Regions from separate parts of the Martelella sp. FOR1707 genome, predicted to be linked through region 1. Evidence: predicted binding sites of a transcription regulator. Region 1 holds the regulator's gene; each other region holds the start of a gene.
The links. Region 1 encodes PhoB, which activates phosphate uptake and scavenging genes when phosphate is short. Its sites were predicted from a motif close to TGTCATNNANCTGTCAT; they were not measured.
Positions count from the first base shown of each region.

Region 2: the regulator PhoB is predicted to act here: its motif matches at 1,479-1,495, upstream of pstS (phosphate ABC transporter substrate-binding protein PstS).
Region 3: the regulator PhoB is predicted to act here: its motif matches at 2,268-2,284, upstream of V6765_RS16840 (DUF1045 domain-containing protein).

Region 1 covers NZ_JBAKFP010000005.1:367,765-372,291, reverse strand. Annotated here, with positions in the region: gene pstA (phosphate ABC transporter permease PstA) at 1-549, shown strand, start outside; gene pstB (phosphate ABC transporter ATP-binding protein PstB) at 559-1,362, shown strand; gene phoU (phosphate signaling complex protein PhoU) at 1,376-2,095, shown strand; gene phoB (phosphate regulon transcriptional regulator PhoB) at 2,118-2,801, shown strand; gene V6765_RS16035 (hypothetical protein) at 2,813-2,998, opposite strand; gene V6765_RS16030 (orotate phosphoribosyltransferase) at 3,164-3,859, shown strand; gene V6765_RS16025 (carbohydrate kinase family protein) at 3,896-4,527, shown strand, end outside.
Region 2 covers NZ_JBAKFP010000004.1:296,270-300,796, forward strand. Annotated here, with positions in the region: gene V6765_RS12750 (DUF6455 family protein) at 30-389, shown strand; gene V6765_RS12755 (CoA-binding protein) at 393-824, opposite strand; gene V6765_RS12760 (hypothetical protein) at 892-1,251, shown strand; gene pstS (phosphate ABC transporter substrate-binding protein PstS) at 1,628-2,665, shown strand; gene pstC (phosphate ABC transporter permease subunit PstC) at 2,806-3,777, shown strand; gene pstA (phosphate ABC transporter permease PstA) at 3,797-4,527, shown strand, end outside.
Region 3 covers NZ_JBAKFP010000005.1:539,976-544,502, forward strand. Annotated here, with positions in the region: gene V6765_RS16830 (NAD(P)/FAD-dependent oxidoreductase) at 1-761, shown strand, start outside; gene adhP (alcohol dehydrogenase AdhP) at 861-1,886, opposite strand; gene V6765_RS16840 (DUF1045 domain-containing protein) at 2,335-3,051, shown strand; gene puuE (allantoinase PuuE) at 3,177-4,112, shown strand; gene uraD (2-oxo-4-hydroxy-4-carboxy-5-ureidoimidazoline decarboxylase) at 4,109-4,527, shown strand, end outside.

The DNA of each region.
Region 1 (4,527 bases):
GTCATCGAGGTCAATATCAACAATCTCGCCGCCGTGCCGTCGATCGTCTTCGGCCTGCTGGGCGTCGCGCTGTTCATCGGCTTTCTCGGCCTGCCGCGCTCGGCAGCGCTCGTCGGCGGGCTGGTGCTGACGCTGATGACGCTGCCGACGATCATCATCGCCACCCGCGCGGCGCTGAAGGCCGTACCCCCCTCGATCCGCTCGGCGGCGCTCGGCATCGGCGCTTCGAAGATGCAGGCGGTGTTCCACCACGTGCTGCCGCTTGCCATGCCCGGCATCCTCACCGGCACGATCATCGGTCTTGCCCGCGCGCTCGGCGAAACCGCGCCGCTGCTGCTGATCGGCATGGTCGCCTTCGTGGCGGATTATCCGGCAAGCCCGCTCGATCCGTCGACCGCGCTTCCGGTGCAGATCTACATGTGGGCGGGCGAGGCCGAGCGCGCCTTTGTGGAACGCACCTCTGCGGCGATCATCGTGCTCTTGGTGTTCCTGATCCTGATGAACCTGACCGCGGTCATTCTCCGCCGCCGCTTCGAGCGGCGCTGGTAGGAGACGACGATGACCCTTGATGCGAAAAGAACAATGAGCGGAAACATGAACGAACAAAGCTACAAGATGGCCGGCAAGGATGTTTCCGTCTATTACGGGCAGAAGCGGGCGCTGTTCGACGTCAATCTCAATATCCGCGAGAATGCCGTCACCGCGCTGATCGGCCCGTCGGGCTGCGGCAAGTCGACCTTTCTGCGCACGCTGAACCGGATGAACGACACGATCGACAATTGCCGGGTCACCGGCACGATCACGCTCGACGGCGAGGACATCTACACCTCCGGCATCGACGTGGTGGAGCTGCGCGCCCGCGTTGGCATGGTGTTCCAGAACCCCAACCCGTTTCCGAAATCGATCTACGAGAACGTCGCCTATGGCCCGCGCATTCACGGCCTTGCCCGCCACCGCGCCGATTTCGACAGGATCGTGGAGACCAGCCTGCAGAAGGCCGGCCTGTTCAACGAGGTCAAGGACCGGCTGCATGAGCCCGGCACCAGCCTTTCCGGCGGCCAGCAGCAGCGGCTCTGCATCGCCCGCGCCATTGCGGTCAGCCCCGAAGTGATCCTGATGGACGAACCGTGCTCGGCGCTCGACCCGATCGCGACCGCGCGCGTGGAAGAGCTGATCAGCGAGTTGAAGCAGAATTACACCATCGTGATGGTGACCCATTCGATGCAGCAGGCCGCGCGCGTTTCCGAACGCACGGCGATGTTCCACCTCGGCTACATGGTCGAGGAGGACGACACCGACACGATTTTCACAAATCCCGCGGACCAGCGCACCCAGGACTACATCATGGGCCGGTTCGGTTAAGGAGACGCACAAGATGGCACACTCGCATATCATATCGGCCTTCGACGAGGAGCTGAAATACCTCCAGCGCCGTATCTCGGAAATGGGCGGCATGGCGGAAGAGATGGTCTCGCAATCCGTCGTGGCGCTGGTCAACACCGATACCGAACTCGCCGAAAAGGTGATCGCGGAGGATCTGGCGCTGGACGATGCCGAGCGTGAGGTCGGCGAAAAGGCGATCGTCACCATCGCGCGGCGCCAGCCGGTAGCGGCGGACCTGCGCGAAATCATGGGCGCGATCCGCATCGCCGCCGACCTCGAGCGCGTCGGCGACATGGCCAAGAACACCGCCAAGCGGGTGATCTCGGTGCAGGGCACCGGCGTGCCGCGCAAGCTTGCCCATGGTATCGAGCATCTGTCGGAACTGGCGCTGCTGCAGCTCAAGGAAGTGCTCGACGCCTACACTTCGCGCCAGGCCGACAAGGCCAATTCGATCCGCGAGCGCGACGAGGAGATCGACGCGATCTACACCTCGCTGTTCCGCGAGCTTCTGACCTACATGATGGAAGATCCGCGCAACATCACCACCTGCACGCATCTTCTGTTCTGCGCCAAGAACATCGAGCGCATCGGCGACCACGCCACCAATATTGCTGAAATGATCTACTACATCGCCACCGGCTCGCAGCCGCAGGGAGAACGCCCGAAGGACGACATGTCGCCCTCGGTCGGCTCCGGCGAGAGCAAATCCTGACACCATGTGACGAGGGCACGAGATGGTTCCGAAGATTGCAGTTGTCGAAGATGAAGAAGCGCTGAGCGTTCTGCTGCGCTACAATCTCGAATCCGAAGGCTATGAAGTCGAGACGATCGCGCGCGGCGACGAGGCCGAAATTCGGCTTCAGGAGCGGGTGCCGGACCTTTTGCTGCTCGACTGGATGCTGCCGGGCGTTTCCGGCATCGAGCTTTGCCGCAGGCTGAGGATGCGGCCGGAAACCGAGCGCCTGCCGATCATCATGCTGACGGCGCGCGGCGAGGAAAGCGAGAAGGTGCGCGGCCTTGCGATCGGCGCCGACGATTATGTCGTCAAGCCGTTCTCGACGCCTGAACTGATGGCGCGGGTCAAGGCGATCCTGCGCCGGGCCCGGCCGGAAGTGCTCTCCAGCGTGCTCAAATGCGGCGATATCGAGCTTGACCGCGAGACCCACCGCGTCCACCGCAAGGCCAAGGAAGTCCGCCTCGGCCCGACCGAGTTCCGGTTGCTCGAATTCCTGATGACCTCGCCCGGAAGGGTGTTCTCCCGCTCCCAGCTTCTCGACGGCGTCTGGGGCCACGACATCTATGTCGACGAACGCACCGTCGACGTCCATGTCGGCCGGCTGCGCAAGGCCCTCAACTTCTCGCAAATGCCCGACGTGATCCGCACCGTGCGCGGCGCGGGCTATTCGATGGAAGTGTAAGGCAGTGCCTCTCAGCCGTCCCCTTCTCCCCGTGGGGAGAAGGTGGCCGAAGGCCGGATGAGGGCAGCGGCATCGCCATGGTCGTGGCGCTCGCGGGTCACTTCAACGTCCGGGGTTCTCCCCTCACCCGGCGCATGCGCGCCACCCTCTCCCCTCCGGGGCGAGGGGTAGAAGGCTGCGATGGCAATGGGTTTCATCGGCGCCTCGCCGTTGGGCGCTCCGCAAATACCGCCCCCAGACATTGCGATATCGCATCGTTTCCTTATCCTGAGGCCATCAAAGCGCTGCTCTTTCGGCAGCAGGCAATTGATTTTTCCCTTCAGACAGGGCACGGACAGACCCATCAGACAAAAGGAACCGAGATGACGCGCGCGAGTTTTACTGAGCCGGCGGTGATGGCCGACCTGATGGCCCGGATGCTGTGGGAAATCCAGGCGGTGCATTTCTCGCCCGACGAGCCCTACAAGCTCTCCTCCGGCCTTGTAAGCCCGGTCTATATCGACTGCCGGCGGCTGATCTCGTTTCCGCGGATCCGCTCCACCCTGATGGATTTCGCCGCAGCCAAGATCATGGCCGAGGCCGGCTTCGAACAGTTCGACTGCGTCGCCGGCGGCGAGACCGCAGGCATTCCCTTTGCAGCCTTTCTCGCCGACCGGCTCGACCTGCCGATGATCTATTGCCGCAAGAAGCCAAAGGGCTACGGCAAGAACGCGCAGATCGAAGGCCATATGCCGGAAGGCGCGCGGGTGCTGGTGATCGAGGACCTGACCACGGCGGGCGGCTCGATGTTCAACTTCATCGATGCGATCCGCAATGCCGGCGGCATCGTGAACCACGGCATGGCGCTGTTCTACTACGATATTTTCGCCGAAGCCGGGAAACGTTTCGATAATGGCGGCGTTGACCTACATTATATCGCAACATGGCAGAACGTGCTGGCGGTGGCGCGCGAGAAGAAACTGTTTGATGACAAGGCGCTCGATTCCGTCGCCGATTTTCTCGATCAGCCGATGGCATGGTCCAAGGCGCGCGGCGGCATTGACCAGCTGCCCGCCTGACGCCGCGAACGCGATAAAACGAACTGGGAGAAGACAATGATCCTTTGCTGCGGCGAAGCCCTTATCGACATGCTGCCCCGTGAGACCACAAAGGGCGAGCCGGCGTTTTCGCCCTATGCCGGCGGCGCGGTCTGCAATACGGCAGTGGCGCTTGCAAGGCTCGGCCGGCCGACCGGCTTCTTCTCGGGTATCTCATCGGACCTGATGGGCGATATCATCCGTGAAAAGCTCGATGCCTCCAATGTCGACCATTCTTATGTCGCCACCTCCGACCGGCCGACCACGCTCGCCTTCGTCAAGCTGGTGAACGGCGCGGCGAGCTACGCCTTTTATGACGAGAATACCGCCGGCCGGATGATCACCGAGGCCGACCTGCCGGAGATCGGCGATGATTGCAGCGCCATGCATTTCGGCGCGATCAGCCTGATCCCGGAGCCCTGCGGCTCGACCTACGAGGCGCTTTTGATGCGTGAAGCGGAGAGCCGCGTGATCTCGCTCGACCCCAATATCCGCACGAGCTTCATCACCGACCCCGACAAGCACCGTGCCCGGATCGAGCGGATGGCGGCGAAAGCCGATATTCTCAAATTCTCCGACGAGGATCTCGACTGGTTCGGGCTGGAAGGTTCGCTCGACGACAAGGCCCGCCACTGGATTGCAGCCGGTGC
Region 2 (4,527 bases), on a different contig from region 1:
TATCGCTGTCGACAACGCGGAGAACAGCAATGGATTTTTTGATTGAAGGCCTTGCCGGAACCGATAATGCCGTCGACGGGCGGGATCGCGCAAATACGATCTTCCCGGCGATCTCCACGGCCGCGTTCGCCTTCGCCGAACCGCGTGACGCTGCCGAAATGACCGAGATGATGAAGGCGCTCAACATCGACCCGGTCGAGGCCGAGTTCCAGTATCGCCGCCTCTATTACGGCATGGAAGCCAATTGCGCCGGCTGCCGCGACAAGGAGCGCTGCCGCGCCGATCTCGCAAGCAACACCGCCGCCGAAAACTTCCGCGATTATTGCGAAAACGAAGCCTTGCTGAACGAGATGCGCGCGGATCCGTACATGTTGCGCGCGGAGGGCTGACCCTCAGGCGCCGATCAGGCGCGGATATTCGATCGCCGGGCACCGGTCCATGATCACGGTGAGGCCACGGGCACGCGCCCGCTCGGCCGCGGCATCGTCACGGATATCGAGCTGCATCCAGATCACCCGCGGCAGCGGCGAGAGCATCAGCGCCTCATCCACGACGCCGCCGACGAAAGCCGAGGCGCGGAAGATATCGACCATGTCGATGGCACCCGGAATATCTGAGAGGCTGCCATAGACGGGCTGGTCATGGATCGTCTTGCCCGCCAGTCCCGGATTGACCGGCACGACCTCATAGCCCTTCGACATCAGAAACCCCATCACCCGATGGCTGGGCCGCTCGGGTTTGGGAGACGCGCCGACGAGAGCGATGCGGCGCACGGATTTCAGGACATCGATAATAATTGAATCGTCCATTTTAAGTTGTACCATGATGAAACAATTCCTCTAGATGCGGGTTATCAAGACAATCAGGGAGGCCCTTGCGGGTTTGGAGAACATGAAAACTTTCATCGCGGCCGGCATGGTTCTGGCCTCAGTCGGGGCGGCGGGCGCGCAGGAACCGATAAACCGTTACGACATTCAGAACATGACCTGCAATCAGGTTCAGTCTATCCTGCGCCAGCAGGGTGCCGCAATCCTGCGCTATCCCTCGCCGAACGGCAATGGCCGTATCCTCTATGACCGTTATGTCGACAGCCCCACCATCTGCTTCGCGGAACAGGGCCATGCGGTCCAGCGCGTTGTCCCGACCAAGGACACCAATGCCTGTCCGACGCTATCTTGCAAACCCGGGCCACCGGAATGCGATGACGGCATTCTCGGCTTCGACATGTTCGGCTGCATGGACGACAACTGAGCCGGCTTGAAAGTTTCTCATCGAGCGAAACGCCCCCCCGGAACCGCGCGGTTCCGGGGGTTTTGTTTTGGTAATGCTCAGTTGCTTACCACTGCGCCTGGAAGCGGACCTTGCCGACCGGCGAACCATTCAGCCCATTCCTGCCGGATTTGTCGGAGGTCGGCCAGAGCGCCAAGCGCAGTAAACATTGAAAGACGACCACAGAACAAGCCACTTTCCGGCCTTACATGACAGTTTTATGACAGTTATTTGAATATTAAATAACAACGAACCGGTAAATTTCGGCAATTATGAAATTTTTACAACAATATATGCTTGCAAGACTTTCGTTGTTATAGCACTCCCGTTTTCAACCAAACCTCAAAAGGGCTATCTGATGAAAATCGGAAATTTTTCCAAGGGCGCTAAGGTTGCTGCCGTTGCCGTCGCCATGGCCGTCTCCGGCACTTTCGCTCACGCCGCCGACACGTCGCTGACCGGCTCGGGCGCCTCCTTCCCCTTCCCGCTCTATTCGGCCTGGTTTAAGGATTTTGGCCAGAAGACCGGTATCGAAGTCAACTACCAGGCCAAGGGCTCCGGCGGCGGTATCGAAGACTTCACCAACCGCGTTGTCGACTTCGCAGCCTCCGACGCTGCCATGAATGAAGAAGAAATCGCCAAGATCGACGGCGGCGTTGTTCTGCTGCCGATGACGGCCGGTGAAGTTGTTCTCGCCTACAATCTTGACGGCGTTTCCGAGCTGAAGCTGCCGCGCGATGTCTATCCGAAGATCTTCCTCGGCGAGATCACCAAGTGGAACGACGAAGCGATCGCCGCCGCCAACGAAGGCGTCGAGCTTCCCGACGAAGACATCACCGTTGTCGTTCGTTCGGACTCCTCGGGCACCAACTTCAACTTCACCAACCATCTTTCGGCAATCTCTTCCGATTTCGAAAGCAAGGTCGGCGGCGGCAAGACCGTTCCGTGGCCGAAGGCTTCGAACTTCGTTGCCGCTCCGGGCAACCAGGGCATCACCGCCACGGTCAAGCAGACCCCCGGCGCGATCGGCTACATCGAGTATGGCTACGCCCAGCAGACCAACACGCCTTATGCCATGCTGGAAAACCAGGCCGGCAACTTCGTGAAGGCTGGTCCGGAAGCTGGTAGCGCCGCGCTCGCTTCGGCCGAACTCGACGAAAACAACGTCGCCTTCATCACCGACCCGAAGGGCGAACAGGCCTACCCGATCGCCACCTTCACCTGGATGCTGTTCTACAAGGACGGCCAGGACGCCGACACCGTTGCGGCTCTGAAGGAAATGATCAACTACGGCCTGACCACCGGCCAGACCATGGCCGACAAGCTGGGCTACATCCCGCTGCCGGAAAACATCATCGAAATCAACAAGAAGTCGATGGAAGAAATCGGCGGCTGATTTCGGCCTGATCAAGCTTTCGCCGGGGCGTAACGTGTTTGCGCCCCGGCTTTCGTCCGATTGCAGCACCGCGCAAGAATTGTGACGCTCGTTATTTGTCAGATCGCGGCCACCCGATCGCCGCCAGCAGGAGCCCGTTGATGGCCCATACATCGAAATCCGCCCCGCCAAGCGATGGCAGCGTTTCGCGCCCGCCGACCGCTTTCGAGTACGGTTACGACAAATCCTTCCGCTTTTTGACATTTCTGGCAGGCCTGCTGATCGTCGTCCTGCTGGCCTATATTTTCTGGAAGATCGGCGGCCAGGCAGCGCCCGCCATGCGCCAATACGGCCTGAGCTTCCTGACGACCGTTGAATGGAACCCAAACACCAACGAATACGGCATTCTCGCGGAAATCTGGGGCACGCTTTACTCGTCGTTTCTGGCATTGATCTTCGGCGGCGGCCTTGGTATCGCTGTCGCGATCTTTCTGACGCAGGGCTTTCTCAATGCCCGCTTGGCCTGGGTTTTCCGGCTGATCGTCGAAATGCTGGCCGCCATCCCCTCGGTCGTTTTCGGCCTCTGGGGCATTTATGTGCTGATCCCGGCAATCCGGCCGATCGCCAACTGGCTGCACGATACGGTGCCCTTCATTCCCTTCTTTTCCACCAAGCTTGCCGGCCCCGGCATGTTCCCGGCCATGATCGTGCTGTCGATCATGATCCTGCCGACCGTCGCGGCGATCTCCCAGGACGCCTTCAAGGCGATCCCGATGAAGATCCAGGAAGCGGCCTATGGCATGGGCACCACCAAGTGGGAAGCGATCCGCAAGGTCATCATCCCGACCGCGTCCGGCGGCATTTTCGCCTCGCTCGTTCTCGGGTTTGGTCGCGCGCTCGGCGAGACCATGGCGCTCGCCATGCTGATCGGCAACTCGCAGCAGGTTTCGCTCTCGCTGTTTTCGCCGGCAACGACGCTGGCCTCGCTTCTGGCCTCCACCTTCCCGGAAGCCGGCGCGAACCAGATCGGCCCGCTGATGTATGCCGCTGTGGCCCTGCTGGTGATCACCATGGCCGTCAACATCATCGGCACGATCATCATGAGCTACACCTCGCGCCAGACTGTAACGTAAGGCCATTGGGAAACCGAACATGACCACGACGACCGATCAGACAACGATGAATCCCGAGGTGATTGCCCTCGGCGATCCCAATCTGAGCTTCTCGTTCGCCGAGCGGCGCACGATGATGAACTTCATCCAGACCGTCATCCTCTGGATCCTGGCCGGCATTGCGGCGATCCCGCTGATCTCGGTGCTTTACATGCTGATCAGCCGCGGCGGCGCGCGCATCAGCACGGCCGTGCTCACCGAACTGCCGCCCGCCCCCTTCGAACAGGGCGGCGGCATCGGCAATGCGATCCTCGGCACGCTTGTGATGGTTGCGATCGCATCGGTGATCTCAATCCCGATCGGCGTTCTCGGCGGCGTCTATACCGGCCTGATCAACCCCAACAGCCGCTTCTCCGCGACGGTCCGCTTCGTGGGCAAGGTGCTGACCGGCTTTCCGTCGATCCTGTCCGGCGTGTTCGTCTACGCCTGGCTCGTCATCGTCATGAAGACCTATTCGGCGGTCGCCGGCGGGCTTTCGCTGGCGATCCTGATGCTGCCGACCATCCTGTTGACCTCGGAACAGGCCTTCCGGATGGTGCCGCAGCGCATGAAGGACGCAGCCTATGGCATGGGCTGTAATGCCACACAGGTTGCCACCAGAATTGTTTTGCCGACGGCGCTTCCCGGTGTTATGACCGGTGTCATGCTGGCGGTTGCGGGCGCGTCCGGAGAATCGGCCCCGTTGCTGTTTACAGCGCTGTTTTCGAATTA
Region 3 (4,527 bases), 170 kb from region 1:
ACCGACCGCCGCTTGCGGGTTGGCCGCCTGCCGATCCAGCGGCGCTTGGCTATGTCCATGAAGATTTCGCTGCCCATGTTTTCCCGCGCGGCATGGTGAAAGCGATCGGCGCCTTCCTGAGCGGCGCGCGCCATGTGAAGCGGCTGACCGCAAGCGTTGCGGAAATCGATGCCGCCGCCTCGAGCCTTGCGCTTGCCGATGGCGGGCGGGTCGGCTTCGGCCATGTCATCGTGTCCGCCGGCGTCGGCGCTTTCCCGCTGCTCCAGCCGCTGCTTGCGCCGGAGGGAAAGCCGCTTGGCCGGCCGGTGAAGGGGCAGGCGGCGCTCTTGGCTGCCGACTGCGATCCCGCATGGCCGGTGATCTTCGATAACGGGCTCTATGTCGTCGCGCACCAGGGCGGTCATGTCGCCATCGGCTCGACCACCGAAGACGATTTCGATGACCCCTTCGGCGCCGATCACCAGATTGAAGGTCTGATAGAGACGGCCCGCAAGATCGTCCCCGCTCTTGCCGATGCACCGGTGATCGAGCGCTGGGCGGGCCTGCGGCCGCGCGGCGTTCACCGCGAACCGATGATCGGCGCAACGGAAGACTATCCCGCCGTCATTGCGCTCGGCGGCGGTTTCAAGACCAGCTTCGGCATTGCCCATCGTCTGGCGGGGCATGCCGTGCGGCTTGCCGCGGGCCAGCCGGTGGACGCGCTGCCCGATATCTACGATCTTTCGATCTATCGCAGGCGCGCCCATGGCGAAAAGCGATAGAGCCATTCTGCTTTCCTTCGAAACGCAAAACGGCTCTGTCTGCCTGTCGTCAGCCGCATCCGGACGGAATGCGGCTGTTTGCTTTGTCGGGCTCGGCGATCACTGGTAGTCGATGACGATGCGGCCCTCGATTTCGCCGTGATGCATCTTGGCGAAGATCTCGTTGATGTTTTCGAGCTTGTCGGTCTTGATCGTCGCCTTGACCTTTCCGGCGCCGGCGAAGTCCAGCGCTTCCTGCAGGTCAAGCCGGGTTCCGACGATCGATCCGCGCACCGTGATGCCGTTCAGCACGGTATCGAAGATCGGCAGCGGAAAGTCGCCGGGCGGCAGGCCATTCAGCGATACGGTACCGCCGCGCTGGACCATGCCCTGCGCCTGTTCGAAGGCCTTGGGCGAGACGGCGGTGACCAGAACCCCTTCCGCGCCGCCGATTTCCTTTTTCACGTAGGCCACCGGATCGGTGTTGCGCGCGTTGACGGCAAGGCTTGCGCCAAGTCGCTTCGCCAAGTCGAGTTTCGCGTCGTCGATATCCACGGCAAGCACGTTCAGGCCCATCGCCTTTGCATATTGCACGGCCAGATGGCCGAGCCCGCCAATGCCCGAGATCACGACCCAGTCGCCGGGCTTCGTATCCGTCACCTTGAGGCCCTTGTAGACGGTGACGCCTGCGCAGAGAATCGGCGCAATCTCTGTGAAACTGACATTGTCAGGCAGGTGTCCGACATAGTTCGGATCGGCCAGAACATATTCGGCGAAACTGCCATTGACCGAATAACCGGTGTTCTGCTGCGATTCGCACAGCGTCTCCCACCCGCCGAGGCAATGCTTGCAGCAGCCGCAGGCGGTGTAGAGCCACGGAACCCCGACCCGGTCGCCTTCCTTGACATGGGTTACCCCGGCGCCCACCGCGACGACGTGGCCCACGCCCTCATGGCCCGGAATGAAGGGCGGCTCGGGCTTGATCGGCCAATCGCCTTCCGCCGCGTGCAGGTCTGTATGGCAGACGCCGCTTGCGGCCATCTCGACGAGAATCTGGCCCGGTCCGACCGAGGGGACCGCAACCTCCTCCATTACCAAAGGTTTGCCGAATTGCCGGACAACGGCGGCTTTCATGGTCTTATCCATCGGAACATCCTGTCTTGAGAAAATGCGGAATGGAGCTTCCGCAAAAAGGGTTTGGCCGGGGAAGGCGGTCTTCGGGGCGACCGATCGTTTTCGAGAGGTCGACCAACACCTGCTAGAGCCTGCATCAGGGCGCAGCGGAGGCGACTGTTCTCTGATCGGGAATATTTGCAACCGAAGTGCACGACGCTTCCTTTCCCGGTTGGCATGCGCCTGCCATTTCAACCGATGCCGGCAATTCTGCACCGCAGATCGTCTGCGCGGTCCGGGATGGCCGACACCTTGATGTCATGCACAGGCATTGCGCATAAACAGAATAGAACGTGGTGCCGGATTGTCCATGGTGTAGTTTGCCGCACCTGGCCGCGCCGCAAACGGTAAGCCCGTCGTATCAGTGTCATTGGAATCAGCTATCTCAGAGGCGAGAAACCGCTTCCTCATGTGATCCGCGATGCCTGCCGAACGCTATGCCATCTGCTTTACGCCATCGCCGCATGACGGGCTCGCCATCGTGGGCGCGAACTGGATCGGGCGGAGCGCGTTTTCTGGCGAGGTGGTCGAGCCGCCGATGATTACCGGCCTGCCGCTTGCCGAAATCGCCTATCATACGGCGTTGCCGCGCCGCTACGGCTTTCAGGGCATGCTGAAATCGCCGTTCCATCTGGCCGAAGGCATGAATGAATCCATGCTGCTGAAGGCGATGATGCGCTTTGCCATGCGTTTTCAGCCCTTCACCCTGCCGCCGTTCACGGTCGTGCATCGCCGCGATATTCTGGCGCTCGCGCCGATGACGGCGGTGCCCGCGCTCGATACGCTTGCCGCCAGCATCGTTACCGAGTTCGACGCCTTCCGCGCGCCGCTTTCCGAGGCCGAGATCGAGCGGCGGGCGTCGGGCGGGCTGACGCCGGTTCAGTTTGACAACCTGCACCGCTGGGGCGAGCCGGATGTGCTTGCAGCCTTCTCCTTCCACATGCCGCTGACCGGCCCTCTTTCTCCAAGCGAAATGGCCCGGATGGAGCGCTCGGTGGCGGCGTTTTTCGGGCCGATCCTGCTGGAGCCGGTCGAGGTCGATCATATCGCGCTGTTCATCGAGGAGGAGCCCGGCGCGCCGTTCTGCGTCCATTCGCTCCATCCGATGGGCGCGGTCAGGGCCCGGCAGTCGGCTTAGACCCAAGCGGCCGCTTTCCGCCCGATCTGGCTTTTCCCCTTGATTCCTTCCGGCCTTTTCGCCTTATCTCTTCCGGCAATGACGACGGTCGTCTACCGTCGGCAAGGAATGGAATTGAGGGCATGATGGACGCTGAAACGAACGCATATCCGCGTGATCTTGTGGGCTATGGCCGCAATCCGCCGGACCCGAAATGGCCGGGCGAGGCCAATATCGCCGTGCAGTTCGTGATCAATTACGAGGAAGGCGGCGAGAGTTGCATTCTCGATGGCGACCCGGCGTCGGAATGCCTGCTGTCGGAAATCGTCGGCGCCGAGGCCTGGCCCGGCCAGCGCAACATGAACATGGAATCGCTCTACGAATATGGCGCGCGCGCCGGTTTCTGGCGGCTGTGGCGGCTGTTCACGCGCATGGAAATCCCGGTCACCGTCTATGGCGTGACCCAGGCGATGGCGCGCAACCCGGAAGCCGTCGCCGCCATGAAGGAGGCGAACTGGGAAATCGCCAGCCACGGGCTTAGATGGCTCGAATACAAGGATTTCGATATCGAGACCGAGCGCGCCCATATCCGCGAGGCGGTGCGGCTGCACACCGAAATCACCGGCGAGCGGCCCTATGGCCTCTATCAGGGCAAGCCCTCGATCAATACGCTCGACCTCGTGATGGAGGAGGGCGGCTTCCTCTATTCCTCCGATACCTATGCCGACGATCTGCCCTATTGGGTGCGCACGCCCGATGGCAAACCGTTCCTGCGCATTCCCTATACGCTCGACAATAACGACATGCGCTTCGCCACGCCCCAGGGGTTCAACTCCGGCGAACAGTTCTTCACCTATCTCAAGGATGCCTTCGACACGCTTTATGACGAGGGACGCGAGGGCGCGCCGAAGATGATGTCGATCGGGCTGCACTGCCGGCTCGTCGGCAAGCCGGGGCGGCTGGCGGGGCTGAAGCGTTTTCTCGATTACGTCCAGAACCACGACAAGGTCTGGCTGGCGAAGCGGATCGAGATCGCGCGCCACTGGTATGAAAACCACCTGCCGCAGGAGAATGTGTCATGATTGCCCGCGAAGAATTCGTCAGCCATTTCGGCGGCGTTTATGAGCACTCTCCGTTCATCGCCGAGCGGGCCTATGACCGGGGCCTGATCCGCGAACCGCTGACGGCTAACGGCGTTGCCGAAGCGCTTGCGACGGTGTTTCGCGCGGCGCCCGAGGATGAACGGCTCGGTGTGCTACGCGCCCACCCGGACCTTGCGGGCAAGCTTGCGATTGCCGGCGAACTGACCGAGGAAAGCCGCCGCGAACAGGCGGGCGCGGGTCTCGACCGACTGTCGCCGGAAGAGCATGCGGAGTTTACGGAGCTCAATTCCGCCTATATAGACAAGTTCAAGTTCCCTTTCATTATTGCGGTCAGCGGCCTCAATAAGGACGATATTCTCTCCGCCTTCCGGCGACGGATCGACAGTTCCGAAGC